DNA from 2 places in the Solibacillus sp. genome. Region 1 is predicted to be linked to the other one. Evidence: predicted binding sites of a transcription regulator. Region 1 holds the regulator's gene; the other holds the start of a gene.

Region 1 (7,549 bases):
CTATTTGATCTGAAAACTGAGGCGGAAATACAACTTTTTTAAATTGACCGATACGAAGCTCAATTTTTTCAACGGATTTGGGAATAGTCAATGTTGTATTTGCTAATTGTTCATTTTCACTAAATGCATGATGTCCAATTTCCTTTAATCCTTCAGGTAAAATCACTTGTTGTAAATCCTGCCAGTAAAACGCCCGCTGACCAATTCGCTTTAAACTTTTCGGTAACTTGACCTGCTTTATATAAGTTGGTTTTATGTCTGTATCTGCATAATCTGTACGCTGAATATAAAATGCCTCATCCGCAATTTCTGTTACAGGCAGCCCTTCGATTGTCTCTGGAATATTCAATATTTCAGGACAGTCGCTTTTACATCCTAAAATATGTATTTCCTTATTTGCAACAACTTCATACCTCAACTGATCTGTAATAATAGCCTCAATGCTTATTGGTACAACGAAACTGGTAATCAACGCAACCGCTAAGAATAATCCTACTATTTTTTTCATTTCAACCACCCTTCCTTATTTAGAAAAATTTGAATTCCTGTACTGACGGATTTTTTTAAATAAAGTTTCATTTTCCAAAAGAATTAAAAAAAGACGAAGCAGGAAATATCCTACCTCGTCTGTTTTTTAATTCGTTGCTACTTTTTCTTGTGTACGTACGACAAACTCATCATCTGCATAGTCAAGTACGACTGTTTGTGTCTTATCCAATGTACCTTTTAAAAGCTCTTCGGATAAGCGGTCTTCCACATGTTTTTGTAATGCACGGCGTAATGGACGCGCACCATATTGTGGATCATAGCCTTCTTCAGAAATCTTTTCAAGTGCTGCATCTGTAAGCTGCAGTTCGATATCCTGTTCTTTCAGACGATTCGTTAAAGAGTTCGCCATTAATGATACGATTTCTTTTAAGTGATCCTTTTCTAATGAATGGAACACAATCATTTCATCAATACGGTTTAAGAACTCTGGACGGAATGCCTTTTTCAGTTCTTCCAGCATTGTGTTCTTCATGTCTTTGTCTTTCGATGCATTTACACCGGCACCGAATCCTACATGTTTGCGGTATTTCAGAGCATCTGCCCCAACATTCGATGTCATAATGACTACTGTATTGCGGAAATCAACAACACGGCCTTTTGAGTCGGTTAAGCGGCCGTCTTCCAACACTTGTAATAGGATGTTGAATACATCCGGATGCGCTTTTTCGATTTCATCCAACAGTACAACCGAATATGGCTTGCGGCGGACTTTTTCTGTTAATTGACCACCATCGTCAAATCCTACATAGCCTGGAGGTGAACCGACTAAACGAGAAGTCGAATGTTTCTCCATGTACTCTGACATATCTACACGGATCATTGCATCTTCATCACCGAACATTACTTCAGCAAGTGCTCGTGCCAGTTCCGTTTTACCTACACCTGTAGGACCAAGGAAGATAAATGAACCGATTGGACGTTTCGGGTCTTTTAAGCCTGCACGTGCACGGCGGATTGCACGGGAAATTGCCTCTACTGCTTCACCTTGACCAACTACGCGTTTGTGTAATTCTTCTTCAAGGTTTAATAACTTCGCAGATTCTGCCTGGGCGATTTTAGAAACAGGAATTCCCGTCCACATCGCTACCACTTGCGCGATGTCGTCTACATATACTGTAGACTCTTCTTTGCCTTGTTTTTCTTTCCACTCTTTTTTCAGTTGTTCAAGCTCTTGTTTCAGCTTCTGCTCTGTATCGCGCAAAGCAGCTGCTTTTTCAAATTCCTGTCCTGAAACAGCGGCATTCTTTTCAGACTTGATGCCTTCCAATTTATCTTCCAACTCTTTTAAATTAGGTGGAACAGTATAAGAGCGTAAGCGCACTTTCGAACCAGCTTCATCAATCAAGTCAATTGCCTTATCCGGTAAGAAACGATCTGAAATGTAGCGATCAGATAATTTTGCAGCTGCTTCTACCGCTTCATCCGAAATTTTCACACGGTGATGTGCTTCATAGCGGTCACGTAAACCATTAATAATTTGGATTGTTTCTTCAACAGATGGCTCATCAACTTGAATCGGTTGGAAACGACGCTCTAATGCCGCGTCTTTTTCGATATATTTGCGGTACTCATCCAATGTTGTGGCACCGATACATTGCAGTTCGCCACGTGCCAATGATGGTTTCAAAATATTCGAGGCATCAATTGCACCTTCCGCGCCACCTGCACCGATCAATGTATGAAGCTCATCGATGAATAAAATAATATTGCCAGCCTGGCGAATTTCATCCATCACTTTTTTCAGACGGTCTTCAAATTCCCCACGATATTTCGTACCTGCAACAACTGTACCCATATCAAGCGTCATAACACGTTTATCGCGCAGTGTTTCCGGTACTTCATTATTGATAATTTGCTGTGCCAAGCCTTCTGCAATAGCCGTTTTACCGACACCTGGTTCCCCGATTAGTACAGGGTTGTTTTTTGTACGGCGTGACAGTACTTCTACAACACGTGTAATTTCTTTTGAGCGGCCGATAACCGGGTCAAGTGAACCTTCACGCGCTACCGCTGTTAAATCACGGGCTAAACTATCAAGTGTTGGTGTATTTACTGTTTGCGTCATGCTGGAGTTACCGCTATTGTTTGAATCATTATTGCCTAATAACAGTAAAACTTGCTGGCGTGCTTTATTGATGCTTACACCTGTATTCGCCAATACGCGGGCAGCAACGCCTTCACCTTCACGAATTAAAGCTAATAAAATATGCTCTGTTCCGACATATGCATGCCCTAATTTACGTGATTCATCCAATGAAAGTTCGATTACCTTTTTAGCACGTGGTGTGTAATGTACGATTGGGCCTACATCTTCAGTACCTTTTCCAACGAGTTCCTCGATGCCAGTTTCAATCATTTGAGGGCTAATATTAATTGCTTCTAAAGCTTTAGCGGCAATTCCGCCACCTTCACGAATTAAGCCAAGTAAAATATGTTCAGTTCCGATTTCTTTATGCTTAAGACGAATTGCCTCTTCTTGAGCAAGTTGTAATACCTTCTGAGCACGTTGTGTGAATCGATTAAACATCATAGAAAATCCTCTCCTTTTTCCCCATTGTTTGTAGCTTCATCTTGCTCGTTTAACTTTTCTTGCAACAGCTTCGCACGATACATGTCGCGCTCTGCCGGTTGTAACGTAGTACCAATATATTGCTGAATGAGTCCAGGTTGCATAATAAGCATGCACTCATTTAGTTTACGCTGTGAAATTGCTTCTAATAATCCTAAACTTACCCCAAGACGCACATTTGATAAACAGCTAGCAGCTTCTTCACTTGTTAAAATTTTTGCGTACTTCAATGTACCAAGTGAACGGCTTAAGCGATCTTCCAACATCGAAGGGGCACGCATTAGCAAATTTTTGCGGGCAAGTTCTTCTTTTTTGATCACTTGCTCTACAACATCCTGAAGCTCCTGCAAAATCATTTCTTCTGATTTACCTAATGTGATCTGGTTTGATATTTGATAAATATTCCCTAAATTTTCACTGCCTTCCCCATATATACCCCGCACAACCATTCCTAATCGTGTCATCATCTGAATTAATGGATTCATCTGTTTCATCATTGTAAGTGCTGGTAAATGGAGCATGACAGAAGCTCGAAGTCCTGTTCCGACATTTGTTGGGCAACTTGTCAAATAACCATAGCGGTCTTCATATGCATAAGCGATTGACTTACTTAAGTAGCGGTCAATATTACGAGCCTTATCAAATGCTTCTTTTAAATTCATCCCTTGCATAAGACTCTGTATGCGAATATGATCCTCTTCATTTACTAATATGCTAATGGATTCATCTTTTGTTAAAAAAAATGATCCAATTTTTTTTCTTCTTGCCAAATTTGGGCTGATTAAATGCTTCTCCACTAAAATTTGGCGTTGTAAAACCGGCATATCTTTTATTTGGAAATAGGAAAACTGATATGGGTTGTTATCCGAAGATAATAATGACTTCATCATTTTTTCTTCGATTATTTGTGCTTCCTGTTCTGTAAAACTTATCGGAAATCGAGTATTGGCAATATTACGAGCAAGCCGAATGCGCGTGCTTATGACGATATCGGAATCGCTTTCGTGTTGCATCCAGCTGGGACTGGCATTCGTTAAAAAATGCTCGATGTTCATGCGTTCCCCTCACCTTCCTGTTTTATTTTACTTTCCAATTCCCTTACTTCATCACGTATGGAAGCTGCATCTTCAAAACGCTCTTCCTCAATGGCTTGCTGCAGTGATGAACGGAGCTCTTGAATCTGTTGTTCTACTTTTTCTTTTGAAGGTCCTTCTTCCACATACCCAACATGCTGAGTACCTGCCTGAAGGCGTTCAAGTAGCTGTGGTAATTGCTCACTAAATGTTTCGTAACATTGACCGCATCCAAATTTGCCTTGCTTTAAAAACTGTCGGTACGTAAACCCACAGGAAGGACAGGATTTTGGGCTGTTTGTATTAGTTGTCGTACTTTCTTTCTTTGCATTCACAGGTACAAAATTGAACCAATTTGAAATAAGCTGCTGAAGAGATGCAGGCTCTTCATTTACGTCAAATTGAAATGGATGAAATTGAGTGGCACATACTTCACAGTAGTGACGCTCGACTTTTTGACCATTGTGAACTTGAGTAACGGTAACATTTGCATGACGCTGTTTACAATGCTCACATATCATAATAATCCACCTCTACTTTTCAAAAGAAATCGTTTGTAGCATTGCATGCATAATACGTGCTCTTAGCTGATCACGCAGCGGTAAAGCTACCTGTAATGTGACCCGATCTAAAGCGGCTTTCATAATGCTTGCTTCTCGCTCTGTAATAATGTCCTCATCCAATAACCTAAAAATAATACGTTCAGCATTAGTCTGAGCAATGGCGTTACCTATTTGTGTTTCCATTTCGTCCAGTAAATTTTTCTTAGAGTGGATTGTCACACGCAAAATCCGAATATAACCGCCACCACCCCGCTTACTCTCTACATAGTAGCCATGCTCGGTCGTGAAACGCGTATTGATAACGTAATTGATTTGGGAAGGAGCACAGGCAAATTGCTTTGCTAATTCATTTCGCTTTATTTCAATAAGTCCCTGTCCCTCTAATTCAATAACTTCCTTCAAATACCCTTCAATTATGTCAGATATATTCCTCATGCTGTCTCTCACCTCTCATCAACTGACTTTGACTATCTTTGACTTAAATATACAATATTTATTTTTTGAAATGCAACTAATCACTCTTGTTTTAGGTTTCCCTATTTTTACATTAATAAATCCCTATTTATGTAAAAAAGCGATAAGGTGTTTTTTAAACAAACCTTACCGCTTTTATGAACTTTGCCAAATTGAGGATAAATTATACCCAGCGTCCGACAATTGGATAATTCCAGTGCTGGTCAGATAATGCTTTTACAATACCGATGACCGGTGCAATCCAGAAGATGAGTAAAAATACTAATAGGAATGGTAAACCAATTAACAATACAGAAAGAACTCCTGCTATCGCTATTAAAATTCCGAATACAACCTGGAATAGCAATGCTTGGATTGCTGTACGCTTTACTTCATCTTCAGAACTTATCAAGAAAAACAGAATCGGTACTAGGAACGGTGCAAAGAATGCACTGGCATGAATGATGATTTTCGACCATTTAGATTCCATTTGTTATCAACCTCACTTTAGTTTATTAGCTTATTTACGGATAATATTCATAAAAGTTTCATAGAGAGGACAAAAAATCCCGAATTTTTATTTCGAGATTCCTTGTGAAGTCTAAATCTGATCAATATGGGCCTCTATCTTTCGGGTTGTCCCCTTCTTGAGGAAATAAAAAGTAGGAAATAACCGCGGTTAAGATGGTTGCTCCAATAACTATTAAAATCCGGTCACGGTCGCCTACTTCTGCATAATTGTTCACGAGCATAATATACGATGCAATCGCAACCCCAAGCGACAATGGTAAAACAAATTTCAAACGCCCTTTATGGAACTTCATCATTACAACGCCTTTCACTATTTACTGCATCCATTTTAATAGTTATATTACCTCAAATACTAATTACTGTAAATTTTTAATCTATATAGAAATATTACTGATATTATCCGATATAACAGTAAGATAGAATTATTTAATAAATAGATGAAACGAGGAAGAACATGGGTATTCTGTTTTCAAGAGCTACAAAAGTTTCAAACAAGCCTTATTTTAATATTGACGATTATGCACAGCAAGTAAATTTGGATGTTTCAAACTATCCTAACTTACATAAACAGCTACAATTGCTAAAATTAACGAAAGAGGATTTAGCCGTGATTAAACAGCTAGAACCTTTTGCACAGCAAGTTGTTCCAGTTATGGTGGAGAAGTTTTACAGTGCAATCAGCTTAAGTCCTGAACTCGTAGATATTATAGGAAGTTCAGCTCGAATGGAGCGTCTTAAAGGTACATTAACAAAGCATTTAGAAGCGATGTTCAATTGTAATATCGATTCAAATTATATAGAGGAACGACAAACGATTGCGCATGTCCATGTCAAAATCGGACTGCAATCAAAGTGGTATATTGCATCATTTCAATCGCTGATGACAACGTTTATCGACTTTATCAGTAAAGTTGAAATGTCGAATGAAGAAATGGCTAAAGCAATTAATGCTTTTTCAAAACTAATCAACTTCGAGCAGCAGCTTGTGATTGAAGCATATGAAAAAGAAGAGCAGCGCATTCGTACTGAAAGTTTGGAAATGAAATACCGAATTGTAGAGCGAATTCAACATACTGCACAAGAATTAACGCATATTAGTGATCAGACAAATGCCTCATTACAGGAGATTGCGAGTCAATCCGAAGAAATTGCTTCCAACACAACACAGGGATTGAATTTAGTAGCGGAAACAGAAAATAAATCAACGACTGGGACTACATATTTAGTTAACCAGACAGCAATCATGACAAACATTTTAGATCGTGTGGACACACTTGAATCATCAATGGTTAAACTGCGTCAATCTTCTAAAAAAATTGCTGAAATTGTAGGGTTAGTAACAGGAATTGCCGATCAGACAAACTTGCTTGCATTAAATGCATCTATTGAAGCAGCACGTGCAGGTGAACACGGGAAAGGATTTGCCGTAGTAGCTGATGAAGTTCGAAAGCTTGCTGAGGAAACTAAAAATGCGGTACAAAACGTCTCTCATTTAATTAAAGAAACCGAACTTAGTATTTCACAAATGTCTGACTCTGTTTCAAGTGTTGATGAGCAAGTAAAAATGAGCGTCGATACGCAAAAAAACTTGGCGGATTCCTTTACATCGATTACTGAAGCCGTTCATGGCATTAAAACACAATATGAAAACACCAATGAAGACATTCATGCCATTTCATCTGTTATTACCGGTTTAACACATACATCAAATAATGTGTTAACATCATCAGATTCATTGCTCCACATTGTTCAGGAACTGCATGATTAATTTTCCTTAAATACTAAAGGGATATCAAATGGCATTTTGCATT
Region 2 (7,549 bases), on a different contig from region 1:
CCCTCTATTTTTGTTAAGATTATACATTTTTTAGTAAAGCCACACAATATGCAATTCTAAATCTTCTGATAGTTTAATTTATAAAGATTCCTCTAGGAGTCGTCTCCCCTACATTCCAACCATCTGTGCTCTCTACTAAATATAAAAAACTATCTTCTACTACTCAACATAATAGAAGATAGTTTCCATACATTTATAGAACTTTTCCTAAAAAGGCTTTTGTACGTTCGTTTTGCGGGTTGCCGAATACTTCATCCGGGTGGCCTTGCTCTACGATATAGCCGCCATCCATGAACAGTACACGGTCGCCCACTTCACGTGCGAAGCCCATTTCATGCGTTACGACAACCATTGTCATACCTTCTTTTGCAAGGTTTTTCATTACTTCCAAAACCTCTTTTACCATTTCCGGGTCGAGGGCTGACGTTGGTTCGTCAAACAGCATCACTTTTGGCTTCATCGCTAACGCACGGGCAATCGCTACACGCTGCTGCTGACCGCCTGATAACTGCTGCGGATAGTTATATGCCTTTTCACGCAAACCGACCTTATCCAATAGCTCCAGTGCCAGTTTTTCGGCCTCGGCTTTGTTCAGTTGGCGAATTTGCATTGGAGCCATCGTAATATTATCGATGACCGACATATGCGGGAATAAGTTGAACTGCTGGAACACCATTCCTACTTCTGTACGGATCTCGTTAATATTTGTTTTCGGATCATTAATTTTAGTACCTTCAATATAGATTGCACCATCCGTTACTTCTTCCAGCAAGTTCATGCAGCGAAGAAACGTTGATTTCCCAGAACCGGATGGCCCGATAACACAAACTACCTCTTTTTCATGTACTTCATAATCGATCCCTTTTAACACTTCGAGCTTGCCAAAATGCTTGTGTAAGTTTTCTACTTTAATCATTTATGCGCGCTCCTTTTTCTTACGTGGGTTGTAATTAATATCAACTCGTTTTTCGATAAATGCAATGAGCTTCGTTACAGCATACGTCAATACAAGGTATAGGAACGCCGCGAATAAGTACGGCTCCCAGAAACGCTGATACGTTCCGGCTACAACTTTACTTACGTATAAAATTTCGGCTCCGGCGATTACCGTTACAAGTGAAGAATCTTTTAATAGTGCGATAAATTCATTCCCTAAAGGTGGAATCATACGACGGAACGCCTGCGGTAAAATAACTTTGCGCATCGCCTGGCTTTGCGTTAACCCTAAAGATCTTGCAGCTTCCATTTGACCTTTGTCGATCGACTGGATCCCTGCACGGAAAATTTCTGCATTGTATGCGGCACTGTTTAAAATCAGGCCGACAATACCCGATACCCACCAACCTTGTGATGTTCCAAAAATAGTTGGAATAACAGCTAAGTGAATTAATAATAATTGTACGAGCATTGGCGTACCACGGAATACGTCGACATATATTTTAGCCGGCCAGTAAATCCATTTTTTTGCTGAAACCTGGCCTAATCCTAAAACTAGACCGAATATGATACCACCAATATAACCACATGCTGTTAAAACAATAGTCGCCCAAAGTCCTTTTGCATATAGTTCACGGTAGTTCCAGATTATATCCCAACGGAAAAAATCAAAAAAATCCATCTGAAACCCTCCAATAAATTAAAATGTTGCTTATTCGATTTCCGTACCTGTAATTTCAGCTAACTTGCCGTTGTCTTTAATTTTTTGAAGACCTTCATTTAAAATATCCAATAGCTCTTTGTTGCCCTTTTTCACCATAAAGCCGAAGTAGTCTTTTTCAAATGAAGTATCTTCCACCGCTTTTAAGCCTGAATCAGGATTGTTTTCAAGGTAATCTAAAATTACTGCATTATCACCGATAGCGGCATCTGCTGCACCTGTCAGCACTTCTGTTAAAGCAACAGAGAAGTTTTCATAAGCCAAAATTTTTGAGCTTGCAACGCCTTGAAGTTCCTGTGCTGCGATATGACCTGTCGTATTAATTTGCACCGCGATTTTTTTGTCTTTAATATCCTCTAACGATGCAACTGTCGAACCTTCTTTTGTTACGATCAATAAAGTCGCTTCATAATAAGGATCTGTAAAGTCATATGATTCTTTACGCTCATCTGTAATTGTAATAGCCGCTGCACCCATATCCACTTCACCAGTTGTTACTTGGCTCATCATTGAGTCCCAGCCTACATTCTTCACTTCTGTTTCAATGCCCATCTCTTCGCCGATCGCTGCTAAAATCTCTGAATCTAATCCGACAACATTTCCTTTATCGTCTAAATATTCAAATGGTGCATATGTAGCTTCCGTACCTGCAACAATTTTCTTATATTCTTTATCCCCTGTTGATGTAGACTCATCAGCTCCACACGCTGTCAAAATCATTGAAGCTGCGGCTAAAGGTGCTGCCCATTTAAATAGTTTTCTTGTACTCATTATGAATATCCTCCTGGATGTAGTAGTTTTTTTGTTAATAACATGTTCAATTATATTAATTACACAATTAATATACAACATTTAATTTTTAAAAAATTGATTATTATTGCAGTACGATGAATTATTATAACAAAATTGACGGTATATTTGCATATAATTTAATATTTATTCACTCGTTTACTATTTCATTATTGTATTTCCTCCTTCAAAAAGGCTCTTTTATCATTACATATATTCCCTGTTTTTTTAAAATAAATGTTAATCTGCCGGGTAATTTTTAACTAAAATGAAAAAGGCTGCATAAGAGGAAATCCCTCTCATGCAGCCTTGGATTATTATTTAGTTCAGAGAACGAATGAAGGATAAAAAGAACCGGTACAGTGATTCCTTCTATCCTGCTGAAACTTCATTCTCCATTGCAAAAAAATCTCAGATGATTTTTGCAATTGATATTGAAACGTATATTAAAACAGTAAAATGGTGCCCCCTAAAGGACATGATAGTATGGTCTATCTAACTAGTTTTGTAAAAACACAACATTTAATAATGTACTAATTTTCTACATATATTTCAAGTAGAAAATGTGCTTTTTAAAAAGAAATTTTATTTTTTAGGTGAAGAGCGTTTAAATTAGATTAGTTTCGGAAACTTATAGTGTAGCGTTAAAAATAAACTGTAGAAAAATGGAAGAGAAAGATTATTTTTACTTCATGCTGATCAATAATAATCTTTAAAAAGAAAGCGCCCTCGGAGGGAATCGAACCCCCAGCCTCAGAACCGGAATCTGAAGTGTTATCCATTACACCACGAGGACATATAAGTATATGAGCAACTTTTTTCATTATACAGATGGAACCCCTTATTTTCAACTGTAAAAATCAGAGTTTATATTTGACCATAACTGACTAATACGTGTATGATAGGTTTACAGCTGAAATATTTGTCAATTTCAGCAAAAGTAATCGAATATAAGCTTTAACAAAGGGAGGATTTTTCAATGAACTTAATTCCTACAGTTATTGAACAAACAAACCGCGGCGAACGTGCATATGACATTTATTCACGTTTACTTAAAGACCGCATCATTTTATTAGGTAGTGGGATTGACGATAATGTTGCGAACTCAATCGTAGCACAGCTATTATTTTTAGAAGCTGAAGATCCAGATAAAGACATCTACCTGTATATCAACTCACCAGGTGGCTCTATCACTTCAGGTATGGCGATCTACGATACGATGAACTTCATCAAACCTGATGTATCAACAATCTGTATCGGTATGGCTGCTTCAATGGGTGCATTCCTGCTTTCTGCTGGTGCAAAAGGCAAGCGTGTTGCTTTACCAAACGCAGAAGTAATGATTCACCAACCACTTGGCGGAGCACAAGGTCAAGCAACAGAAATCGAAATCGCTGCAAAACGTATTTTACACTTACGTGAAAAATTAAACCGCATCATGGCTGAAAACAGTGGCCAAGATTACGAAACGTTGGCACGCGACACAGATCGTGACAACTTCATGTCTGCAGAGCAAGCATTAGAGTACGGTCTTATCGATAAAATTTATGAGCGTAACCAATTAAAATAATCGATCCATTCAAGCATACAAGATTCATCTTGTATGCTTTTTTGTGTTCAAAAAATAAGCACAGCCGTTCAAAAATACTGAACAGCTGTGCTTTTGTTTTGTAAATAAAATTCGTTATCGTACTTTGTTTAACGCTTAAATAATATATTTGTCCACGTCCAGGATAAAGCGCCAATTCCTTGGCCAGTTCGGTCCCTCATGCAAAAGTGGTGGAGCTTTTACTTTTGCGTCGGGCCCTCCAATGGCTTGGGCTCACACGATGTGAGTCATTGGGGGCATGCCACAAGGATGTGGCGTTTTGCCCACTCGGAGTTGAACGGGCGCTTTATCCTTTTGTTTTAATCCGCTTTTTCAATTAGAAGTTGTAGTGAGTCGATCGCTTTTTCTTCGTCATGGCCGTCTGCCCATAATGTGACAACTGTGCCTTTTGCAACAGCTAGGCTCATAATGCCCATGATCGACTTTGCATTCACTTTTTTCGTATCTTTTTGTAAAAAGACATCTGCTTTATAACGATTCGCCTCTTGGACGAACAAAGCGGCCTGTCTTGCTTGTAAGCCCGATTTTAACTTTACTTCTACTTGTTTTTCAATCATGTTGAAATACTCCCTTTCACAACCGTTCATCGCTTCTAAGTTTATCTTAACGAAATTGTCCGAAAAGAACAACAATTGGAAACATCTTTTATGAAATCATTACCAATTTTTTCTTTTACGCCTCGTCGACTTGCTCCGTACCTTTATGTGAATTTAAATACTCTCTCCACGACGGAGCGCATCCGCGATTTCATCGATTTTGCGCAGACGATGATTGACGCCTGATTTACTGACAACGCCAGTTGAAACCATTTCACCGAGCTCTTTTAACGTCACGTCCTGATATTCCACACGAAGACGTGCTATTTCACGCAGTTTTTCCGGCAGTTGATCAAGACCTACCGCATTATCAATATAGCGGATATTTTCCACTTGCCTCAACGCCGCGCCTATTGTTTTGTTTAAGTTGGCCGTTTCACAGTTTACGATACGATTCACACTGTTACGCATATCTCTTATGATCCGTACATCCTCAAACTTCAGCATTGCCTGTACAGCACCGACTAAATTCATAAAATCCGAAATTTTTTCGGCTTCTTTCAAATACGTCACAAAGCCTTTTTTACGTTCGATCGTTTTCGCATTTAAATCGTATCGGTTCATCAGCTCTGCCAACGCTTCCCCGTGCTCCTTATATAAAGAATAAATCTCCAAATGGTAGGAAGAGGTTTCCGGATTGTTCACCGAGCCTCCCGCCAAGAAGGCACCACGTAAATAAGCACGGCGTTCATTTTCTTTCGGTATGATTGATTTGGCGATTGTATGATTAAACTCAAATGAATTTGAGACAATTTCTAAATCCGCAAGAATTTCCCGTGCGCCTTCACGAACACGGCATATATACACATTGTTCTTTTTAAGACGCATCTTTTTTCGAACTAGCAACTCGACATTATATGGATAAAGCTTCTTTACAATTGTATAAAGCCGACGTGCGATTGCCGCATTTTCTGTCTGTACATCTAAGCTTATTTGACGATTCGCAAAACTTAACGAACCATTCATCCGTATAAGGGCAGATACTTCAGCCTTTAAACTGCTATCACCGGCTTCTACTTGCGTCAGTTCTTTCTTAGTTTCAGATGCAAATGACATGGATTCGCTCCCCCTTTCCTAGCAACCTATGTAGCGTTTCTTTCAATACTACTATTCTTGCATCGTTTGTTTTTTCTGTATTGTATATTCACATAGCCACTCGGCGAGATTTACCGCATCATGGCGTACTGTTCCATTTTCAATAAGCGCAATCTCTTTTGGAATAATATTGATGCCCATTTCCTGCAGTCTTTCAATATCAAACTTTACAGGTTCGGCATTTTCTTCACGGTAATTTTCGTATATCGAAGGAGGCAGCTCCTTTTCATTGATCAGTACCGATTGAATAAATGCTTCTCCTACATGCTCATGAATTGCTTCAATATGCTGTGAGGCAGTAAAACTTCTCGTTTCACCTTGCTGTGTCATTAAATTCGCAATGTAGATCTTTTCACCTTTTGCACGAATAACTGCCTGCCCGATTCCTTTAACTAATAAATTCGGAATGATGCTCGTATAAAGGCTTCCAGGTCCAATCAAAATAAAATCTGCCCGTTCAATCGCATGAACTGCAGCAGGTAAAGGTTTGAGATTACTCGGCTCCAAGTATACCCGTTTAATCGGTGCATGGCCTGATGGAATTTTAGACTCTCCTATAATGTCTGACCCATCCGCTAATTCGGCATGTAATGTAACCTTTTTATTCGCTGCTGGAATGACCTTTCCGTGCACATTCAGTACTTTGCTCATTTCAGCAATCGCATGGTTAAAATCACCTGTAATTTCAGTTAAAGCAGTCAACATCAAATTCCCGAGCGAATGACCGCCTAAATCGTTTGATTGGGAAAAGCGGTATTGAAACATTTGCTCTACTAACGGCTCTACATCTGATAATGCGGCAATTACATTTCGCACATCTCCTGGCGGCGGGATATCATAGTCATCCCGCAAACGTCCAGAAGAGCCACCGTCATCTGCAACCGTCACGATGGCCGTTATATCAAAATGATGTTGCTTTAGGCCGCGTAAAATTGTAGAAAGGCCTGTCCCCCCGCCAATTACGACGATTCTTGTTCTCTTTTTTTTCATTTCATCAATCCTTCCTATGATTGATATCTCTATGTGTAACGATGACTTGATCATTTTTTGCCAATAGCTTCCCGAAGTATTCAGCAAGTGTAACCGAGCGATGTTGTCCGCCCGTACAGCCGAAAGCGATGACAAGCTGTGATTTGCCTTCATTACGGTAATGGGGGATCATGAATGTGAACAAGTCCGTCAGTTTGGCTATTAACTGTTGTGTTTCTTCCGTTGCCAGTACGTAAGAGGAAACTTCTGTTTGCAGCCCTGTTTTATGCCGTAACTCTTCAACATAGTAAGGATTTTTTAAAAAACGGACATCGAATACTAAATCCGCATCAATCGGCAGACCATGCTTAAAACCAAATGACATAATGTTTAGTGAAAACGTAGGACTGCTCATATTGCTGAATTCCTGGGCGATACGTTCACGTAATTCGCGTGGCTTTAACTTGGAAGTATTGACGATTGATTTGGCGCGACCTTTTACTTCAGAGAGCAATTCGCGCTCCAATTGAATCCCTTCCAGCGGTAATCCCTGAGGTGCAAGCGGATGTGATCGGCGTGATTCTTTATAGCGGCGAACTAATGTGGCATCATCGGATTCTAAAAATAAAATACGGAGTAAAATATCTTCTTCATCCAGTAGTGCGTCGAGCGATTCGATCAATGAGCCAAAAAATTCTCTCCCACGTAAATCCATGACAACCGCCATACGTGAAATCTTTTTTTCGGAACCCTTCATTAGCGCTAAAAAAGTAGTTAAAAGCTCCGGAGGTAAATTATCTACACAGTAATAACCTAAATCCTCAAAACTTTGAA

Evidence for each region. Region 1 encodes CtsR, which represses protease genes until heat stress. Its sites were predicted from a motif close to ATGGTCAATAAAGGTCAAACA; they were not measured.
Region 2: the regulator CtsR is predicted to act here: its motif matches at 3,317-3,337, upstream of clpP (ATP-dependent Clp endopeptidase proteolytic subunit ClpP).

What each region holds. Positions count from the first base shown of each region.
Region 1 covers NZ_JBELZM010000007.1:67,909-75,457, forward strand. The annotation lists gene ABS917_RS08950 (leucine-rich repeat domain-containing protein) at 1-508, opposite strand, end outside; gene ABS917_RS08955 (ATP-dependent Clp protease ATP-binding subunit) at 635-3,079, opposite strand; gene mcsB (protein-arginine kinase McsB) at 3,076-4,173, opposite strand; gene ABS917_RS08965 (UvrB/UvrC motif-containing protein) at 4,170-4,712, opposite strand; gene ABS917_RS08970 (CtsR family transcriptional regulator) at 4,725-5,189, opposite strand; gene ABS917_RS08975 (DUF4870 domain-containing protein) at 5,392-5,697, opposite strand; gene ABS917_RS08980 (acyltransferase) at 5,819-6,049, opposite strand; gene ABS917_RS08985 (protoglobin domain-containing protein) at 6,193-7,506, shown strand.
Region 2 covers NZ_JBELZM010000015.1:13,739-21,287, forward strand. The annotation lists gene ABS917_RS14345 (amino acid ABC transporter ATP-binding protein) at 194-916, opposite strand; gene ABS917_RS14350 (amino acid ABC transporter permease) at 917-1,618, opposite strand; gene ABS917_RS14355 (basic amino acid ABC transporter substrate-binding protein) at 1,649-2,428, opposite strand; tRNA gene ABS917_RS14360 (tRNA-Arg) at 3,171-3,242, opposite strand; gene clpP (ATP-dependent Clp endopeptidase proteolytic subunit ClpP) at 3,426-4,016, shown strand; gene ABS917_RS14370 (HPr family phosphocarrier protein) at 4,355-4,612, opposite strand; gene whiA (DNA-binding protein WhiA) at 4,766-5,707, opposite strand; gene ABS917_RS14380 (gluconeogenesis factor YvcK family protein) at 5,759-6,736, opposite strand; gene rapZ (RNase adapter RapZ) at 6,741-7,549, opposite strand, start outside.